DNA from 2 places in the Thermoanaerobacter sp. RKWS2 genome. Region 2 is predicted to be linked to the other one. Evidence: riboswitches for the same ligand, from Rfam matches in the RefSeq annotation. Region 2 holds a riboswitch; the other holds the start of a gene.
The links. A riboswitch is a leader RNA that binds a small molecule or an ion and turns the genes downstream of it on or off. The one in region 2 is predicted to bind lysine.
Positions count from the first base shown of each region.

Region 1: another riboswitch for lysine. It lies ahead of OEI98_RS04255 (hotdog domain-containing protein); the one in region 2 lies ahead of lysA (diaminopimelate decarboxylase).

Region 1 is NZ_CP110888.1:856,323-860,538, reverse strand. Features, by position in the region: gene OEI98_RS04265 (hypothetical protein) at 11-1,051, opposite strand; gene OEI98_RS04260 (3-keto-5-aminohexanoate cleavage protein) at 1,080-1,916, opposite strand; gene OEI98_RS04255 (hotdog domain-containing protein) at 1,934-2,320, opposite strand; lysine riboswitch at 2,436-2,614, opposite strand; gene pdxT (pyridoxal 5'-phosphate synthase glutaminase subunit PdxT) at 2,738-3,301, opposite strand; gene pdxS (pyridoxal 5'-phosphate synthase lyase subunit PdxS) at 3,303-4,181, opposite strand.
Region 2 is NZ_CP110888.1:2,155,297-2,159,512, reverse strand. Features, by position in the region: gene OEI98_RS11425 (HAD family hydrolase) at 1-376, shown strand, start outside; tRNA gene OEI98_RS11420 (tRNA-Arg) at 386-461, opposite strand; gene OEI98_RS11415 (50S ribosomal protein L25/general stress protein Ctc) at 579-1,187, shown strand; gene lysA (diaminopimelate decarboxylase) at 1,216-2,553, opposite strand; lysine riboswitch at 2,677-2,866, opposite strand; gene OEI98_RS11405 (hypothetical protein) at 2,999-3,454, shown strand; gene OEI98_RS11400 (hypothetical protein) at 3,454-3,648, shown strand; gene OEI98_RS11395 (ABC transporter ATP-binding protein) at 3,688-4,216, shown strand, end outside.

The DNA of each region.
Region 1 (4,216 bases), 1.3 Mb from region 2:
TACCTCTGCCTCACTTAGCATACATTTCTTCAAAAACTTTCCTCAGCTTTTCATTCTCTCTCAATTCTTGCAGAGTGATTTCTGCATGATCTTTTGTATAGCCATTTCCTATTATCATCGTGATATCTTTTCCTACACCTTCTGCACCTAAAGCTGCTTTTGTGAAATTTGTCGCCATTGAGAAGAAATAGGCAATTCCTTCATCTCTTACAGGCAAAATAGTGGACATCTCTGTGTTTGGGATATTTACACAGTTTATAGCAATATCTACTTCTTTCCCTCCGTTTGCTTCTAGAGTTTTATTTAGAACCTCCACTGGTTTTTGCGCATCAGCGATTATAATCTTATGGCAAATGTCTAATTCCTCTAATTTTTTCTTTGCTTCTTCTCTTCTCACAACTCCTATAACTTTGCCAGTCGGTCCTACTCTTTTTTTAGCCTCATAACAGCAAAGCATTCCTGACTTCCCATTAGCTCCAAGCACTAAAACACTCTGACCTGGTTTTACAAGTTTTGCAGTTTGAGCAGGCGCTCCTGCTACATCTAAAGCAGCCAAAGCTAATGTTTCTTCCATGTCATCAGGAAGTTTAGCATAAATTCCGCTTTCAAAAAGTATAGCTTTGCCCTTTATTTCAACTCTGTCTATATCGAGTTTGACGGATAAAATCTCATCTATTCTAAGAGGAGTAAGTGTAAGAGAAACTAATGTCGCTATCTTATCCCCTATTTTTAAGTCCCTCTTGCCGAGTAGTGCATCTCCTATTTTTTCAACACGGCCTATAAGCATTCCCCCAGAGCCTGTAACGGGGTTTTGCATTTTTCCCCTTTCATTTACAATTTGAAAAATTTTTGCCTTGATTTTTTCCACATCTCCGCCAGCTTCTTCTTTAAGCTGTGTAAAACTTGCAGAATCTATATTCAACGCCATCACATCTATTAAAATTTCATTATCATAAATTGTATCCATATCGTTGGAAATCTTGTATGCCGCTTGTGGCAAAACCCCTTTTGGTTCAATTACGCGATGTGTTCCATATTTACATCCCATCATATATAACTCCTCCTACCTTCCTTTAAAATTAAACCTCCATGTATTTTACCCCTAATCCCAATATCTTTCTTGCCTCATCAGGGGTTGCAATTTCCTTTCCTAATTCTCTTGCAATCCTTACAACTTTTTCTACTAATTCTCCATTGGATTTAGCAATGACTCCTTTAGAAATGTACACGTTATCTTCAAAACCAACTCTTACATGCCCACCAGTCAGTATAGCCATTGTGGCAACTGGAAATTCATATCTTCCTATCCCAGTTGCAGTAAAAGTGCTGCCTTCTGGAATACTTTCTTTTAAAAACAGGAAGTCTCTCATTTCGCCCGATATTCCACCGTTTACTCCCATCACAAAATTGAAATGCATCGGCGCTTTTATGTATCCTTTTTTGTGAAGCCTTATTGCTGTATCAATCATACCTTTGTCAAATACCTCAAGTTCAGGCTTTATTGACAACTCATTCATTTTAAGTGCAAACTCAATTATCATATTTTCAGTATTTGCAAATATTTCATCTCCACCAAAATTTAAAGTACCACAATCTAAAGATGCCATTTCTGGCTGTAAATAAATAGGTTGAAGCCTTTCTTCACTGGTCATACCAACAGCTCCACCAGTTGAGGGCTGAATTATCACATCTGGACATCTCGCCTTTATGGCTTCGATACACTCTCTAAATCTCTCTTTGTCTTGTGTAGGTGTTCCATCATCATAACGGACGTGCAAATGAATAATGCTTGCCCCTGCGTTGTACGCTGATTCCGCTTCTCTTGCAATTTCTTCTACTGTATATGGTACATTTGGATTGTGTTTTTTTGTGACTTCTGCTCCACATATGGCAGCAGTTATTATCAATTTTTCCACTGCCTATCCCCCCATCTTTATTTCTTATACCTTTGCTTATCCTTTGGAACTACGCATGTACCGCTGGCTCTACATACAACGATTGGTTTATCTAAAACTTCTGCCGCCGAATCGCTAATGTCAGGCCTTGCTGCTATCACCTTTTTGGCTTCAAACACCATTTTCCTCGAAGTATTGCCCACTTCTACTATTTCACCTGTAGCTTCTATAAAATCTCCTGCATACACTGGTGCGAGAAATTCAACATTGTCATAGGCTCTAAAAAGTCCTTCATCTCCATCATGCCGTATCAAAAGTTCTGTTGCAACATCCCCAAAAAGGTTTAAAATTCTTGCCCCATCAACAAGATTTCCACCATAGTGGGCATCGTGCATACTCATCCGCACTCTTATTATTGCCTTCAAACCAATCCCCCCTTTACTTTTTCTTTGTAAAAATAAAAGCACTGAAAGATTTTCAGTGCCTAAATAGCCTTTTTGGCAAAGAAAAGCGCTATTTATGCAATGAAAATCTTTTCACTGCATAAATAGCGCTCCATGGGCCCTCACCCATGACAGTGATGAGTTTTGTTCTCACCCCCAAGGATATACTTAAGAACAAGTATACCCTTTCGGCAGACAAACCTTCGCCACAAGTATTGGAGGTTCTTCTCCTTAACACCTTGTGGGTACCTGCTTGCCCGCTCCTCTATTTATGCTATTAAAAGCTATTAAGTTTTCAAAATTAATGTAAAGCTTATCATCTACAATATATTATATCACACCCAAAAAATTTTTGACAATACAATATCAAAAATTTTTGTAAAAAAGGGCTTTAACAAGTTAAAGCCCTAAAAAGTATTTGTAAAAGCTCAAATCATCTGTAAGTTCTGGATGAAATGCTGTAGCAAGTAAATTGTCCTGCTGTGCCGCAACAATTTTACCTTCATATTTTGCAAGTATCCTAACACCATCCCCTACACTCTCTATATACGGCGCTCTTATAAACACCGCTTCTATCTCATCTTCAGATACCGCTGGTATCATAAGCCGCGTCTTGAAACTGTCAATCTGACTTCCGTAAGCATTTCGTCTAACAGTAATATCCATTATTCCAAGGTGTATCCTCTCATCATTAACTATATGTTTAGCCATAAGTATCATGCCTGCACAAGTGCCCCATATAGGAACTTTCCTCTCGTTTAACTTTAAAATGGCATCTTTAAGCCCAAAATCTACAAGTATTTTTCCTATTGCAGTGCTTTCGCCACCTGGAATAATGAGGGCATCGAGAGTTAAGATAGTGTCCCTGTCCTTTGCCTCTACCGCTTCAATTCCTTTTATAAGCTTTAATTTATCCATATGTTCCTTAACAGAGCCTTGAACTCCCAAAACTCCTACGCGCAAATTACCATCCCCTTGTTGCATATAAATCTTTTTCTTCCAGTTGCCTTATATCTATGCTGGCCATCGCTTCTCCTAGCCCTTCTGAAACTTCCGCAATTATTTCCGGCCTATCAAAATATGTTGTGGCTTTTACTATAGCAGCTGCCATTTTCTCAGGGTTTTGCGATTTAAATATTCCTGAACCCACAAAAATTCCATCTGCACCCAGTTGCATCATAAGTGCCGCGTCTGCCGGTGTGGCAATACCTCCCGCTGCGAAATTCACAACTGGAAGTCTTCCGTGTTGTGCAACATATTTTACAAGGTCATAGGGCGCCTGAAGTTCTTTTGCAGCAGCCATAAGTTCGTCTTCCCTTAAAGTTGTAAGCCTTTTTATTTCGGCATTTATCGTCCTCATATGCCTTACAGCCTCTACTACATTTCCAGTCCCTGCCTCTCCTTTTGTCCTTATCATTGAAGCTCCTTCTCCTATGCGCCTTAAAGCCTCTCCGAGGTTTCTCGCACCGCATACAAACGGCACTTTAAAATCCCATTTGTTTATATGGTACATCTCATCTGCAGGGGTTAAAACTTCGCTTTCATCAATAAAATCTATCCCGAGTGCCTCTAAAATCTGTGCTTCCACAAAATGCCCAATTCTAACTTTTGCCATAACAGGGATTGATACTGCTGCCTTTATCTCCTTTATTATTTTAGGGTCTGACATTCTTGCAACTCCGCCTCTTGCCCTAATATCAGCTGGAACCCTTTCAAGTGCCATGACAGCAACAGCACCTGCTTTTTCCGCAATAATTGCCTGTTCTGGTGTTGTCACATCCATGATGACACCACCTTTTAGCATTTGGGCTAAATTTTTATTTAGTTCATACCTTTCATTCATTGTTCTACTCCTCCTTACAATTGTATCGGTATTTG
Region 2 (4,216 bases):
AGAGTATAAATTAGCTGTTGCTTCTTCCTCTCCTATAGATGTGATAGAATTAGTTGTGAAAAAGTTGGGAATTGATAAATGCTTTGAGGTGCTTGTATCTGGAGACTATGTAAAAAATAGCAAACCAGCACCAGATATATTTTTATATACAGCAGACAAATTAAAAGTAAAACCCCATGAGTGTGTTGTAATTGAGGATTCATATAATGGAGTTTATGGTGCTAAAAAAGCAGGGATGAAAGTGATAGGTTTTAAAAATCCTAATTCCGGAAATCAGGACTTATCAGAAGCTGATTTTATTATAAGTTCTTTAGGAGAAGAATTATTAGAAATTATAGATGAATTAAACAATGATGGAAGATGTTGTAAAAACTAATAAAATAAATGGTGCGCCTGACAGGAATCGAACCTGCGACCTCTCGGTCCGGAGCCGAACGCTCTATCCGCTGAGCTACAGGCGCACACTTTACACATAAAAGTTTACTATGAAAAAATTAACCTGTCAAATGGATTTGATATTTATTAAACGTAGTGGTAAAATAATATTTGGAAACAATAAGCAAAAGGAGGAGTGACAGATGCAAGCAATCAGTATCGAAGCTATAAAAAGAGATACTGGTAAAAATGCAGCTCGCTGTTTGAAAAATCAAGGCTATATTCCTGCTATTTTATATGGCAAGGGTATGGCGGAGAGCATTCCTTTGGCAGTGGAATATAACGCGCTTCAAAGGTTGCTACAAAAACATGGAAGGAATGTCCTCCTCAATGTGATTGTGGATGGTTCTACTCATAATGCGGTTATTAAAGAAATTCAAGAAGATACTTTGAAAGGGAAAATAATTCATGTGGATTTCCAAAGAGTGTCAATGTATGAAGAAATTGAAGCTACTGTTCCGTTGAAATTTGAGGGAATAGGCCTTATTGAAAGTAGAGGTGGAATTGTACAGCATCAACTTTGGGAGTTGACAGTGGAAAGCTTACCCGACAAAATTCCTCAAGAAATTGTTGTGGATTTAAGCAATTTAGAGATTGGAGATACACTTTTTGTAAAAGATATACAAGTTCCTGAGGGAGTAAAAGTTGTAGATGACCCTGATGAGATTGTAGTTTCTGTATTGGCACCGAGAGAAAGTGAAGAAGAAGAGGCAGAAGAAGAGGCTACTGAAACAGCAAAAGAAAGTGAATAATAAAAAAGAGAGGTTATCCCTCTCTTTTTTAATAATTAGCGATTTTTCTCTTTTCATTGGTTAGCCTTTCTGGGATTATATCATTTCGGATTAAGTCTTCATAAGTTTCTCGCGCAACGATTATGTCAGCCTGACCATTAGATACGAGTACTGCAGCAGGACGAGGTAACCTGTTATAATTGCTGGCCATCGAATAATTGTAAGCACCTGTACACAGCACTGCTAAAATATCTCCTTCTTCAATTTTAGGTAGGGTAATATCCCAAATTAGCATATCACCTGATTCGCAAAGCTTTCCTGCTATTGATACTTTTTCTGATTTTATATTCTTAGCTTTATTAGCTACAATAGCATCATATTTTGCTCCATATAAAGCGGTACGTATATTATCAGACATTCCTCCATCTACTGCTACGTATTTTCTAACACCTGGTATGTCTTTAATTGCTCCTACTGTGTAAAGAGTAGTTCCAGCATTTCCTATTATAGAACGACCTGGCTCTACAATTATGTTTGGCATTTTTATATTTAAAGCAACGGAATATTCCTTTACTGCTTGCATTATTTCTTGTGCTATTTGTTCGATTGGCTGGGGATCGTCCTCTTCTACATATGCTATTCCAAAACCTCCACCTAAATCTAGTTCCCCTACTTCCCAACCTAAAAATTCTTTTACTAATTTTAAGAAATTCATCATAATTTCTATTTCAGCTTTATAAGATTCTGCATCAAAAATCTGAGAACCGATATGAGAATGTAGACCTACTATATTTACATTTTCCAAAGTTAAAGCATATTCTATGGCTCTCATTGCGTCTCCATTAAAAAGAGGGAAGCCAAATTTTGAATCTATTTGTCCTGTTTTTACATATTGGTGAGTATGAGCTTCTACACCAGGAGATACTCTTATATAAATATTAGGAACTTTATTCATCTTTTTTGCCAAGTCATTTAACATATTTAGTTCAAACCAATTATCTACAATGATTCTCCCAATGTTATTTTCTAATGCCATTATAAGTTCTTCTTTCGATTTATTGTTGCCGTGAAAGTATATTTTTTCAGCAGGGAATCCTGCTTTTAACGCAGTATATAATTCTCCACCAGAAACGACATCAAGACCCAAGTTTTCTTCTTCAATTATTTTGCATATTGCCATTGTCATGAAAGCTTTGCTGGCATAAATCACTTCATTTCCTGGATAATCTTTTTTAAAGCCATTGTAAAATGCTCTACAATTTTGTCTTAAGAGCTCTTCATCTATTACATAAAGCGGTGTACCAAACTTTTTTGCAAGAGTTACAGTATCGCAACCACCTATTTCCAAATGACCCTTTGAATTTATTTTCATTGTCCCATGCAACATTCTATCAACCTCATTTACTTTAATAATTTAAATTATGAAACTAAAAAACAAAATAAAATACAGCTAAGTATTACCTCAGCTGCCTATTTTGCACATAGACATGGTAATACCTCCTTCCCCCTATAGCGAGATAGCTCTTCACTGAAGGCTCGGGAAACCTCCAGTGACAGTCCTATACCTATTCGGCATAGGCCCAGCTGCGTAAACTTTAAGGAATTTACGCGCTTCGGCGAGCATCCCTTTCATATACCTTCATCGGCCCTTAAATACCTCTGGTATACTACTCTTGATGACCCGCGCCTCTACCTCACCTTCCAAGAAGATGAGGTATTGTTATTCAATTTTTTTATTATAATATCATTTATGAAAACAGCTGTCAATAGATTTTCAAAAAATTTTTTATTAGAGATTAAAAAATGGGTAAACTAAATAAGAGGTGGTATAAGTGCCATGGATAATAACTTTCGTAGTTTCATGGATTATTTTATTTTTATTAGTTGATTGGAGGTATATAAAATATACTGTATGGGGAGGCCTATTAGCTTTAAGCTTTCAACTTGTTGTAGATGAAATTGCAATTGGTCTTAATCTTTACGATTTTTCTAATGTTGTTATTAGGATCTTTGATTCAAGTTTATTTTTTACTTTAGGTGCGCCTTTTTGCATAGGGGTATTGTATGCACAAACATATCCTAAAAATAATATTTTGCGCCTTATAGATGTGATTATTTCAGCCGCATTATTTTTTATAATGGAATATTCATTAGTGCATATAGGGGCACTAAAGTATCTTCACTGGCACTATTTATATAGTCTAATTATAGACGTGGTAGCACTTTTGGCCTTAGGGAATCTCATCACTATTTTTAAATTGTCCCCCTGGATGAGGAGGGGGAAATAGTGAAACTATATGTTTTTTGGAGTTTGATTGCTATTGATGGAGTATTAGTGTTCTTGTGGTTTAATTTTTTAAATAAAATTCAAAAAAAGAGGGTTAAAGAAAAAAATACCTACTATTGTAGATATATTGTACAAAAATTTGTGCTAAATATCATATTTATTGACGATAGTAAAGAAGAAGAAATAGTATTATAATAAAAACATCAAACGTTTTCTAATAGGGGGAATCTAAAAATGGCTGATGTTGTACTCAAACATGTTTACAAAGTCTATCCAGGCGGTGTTACCGCAGTTAAAGATTTTAATCTAGAAATTCAGGACAAAGAGTTTATAGTATTGGTTGGACCTTCTGGCTGTGGTAAAACTACAACATTGAGAATGATAGCAGGGCTTGAGGAAATATCTCAAGGCGAACTTTATATTGATGGCAAACTTGTGAATGACGTGCCACCAAAAGATAGGGATATCGCAATGGTATTCCAAAACTATGCTCTTTATCCTCATATGACAGTGTATGACAATATGGCTTTTGGTCTTAAACTTAGAAAGGTTCCAAGAGCGGAAATTGATAGAAAAGTAAAAGAAGCAGCTCGAATTTTAGGATTGGAAGAATATTTAAACAGGAAACCAAAAGCTTTGTCAGGTGGACAAAGACAGAGGGTTGCATTGGGGCGTGCTATTGTCCGCAATCCAAAAGTATTCTTGATGGATGAACCTTTGTCCAACTTAGATGCAAAATTGAGAGTACAAATGAGAACTGAGT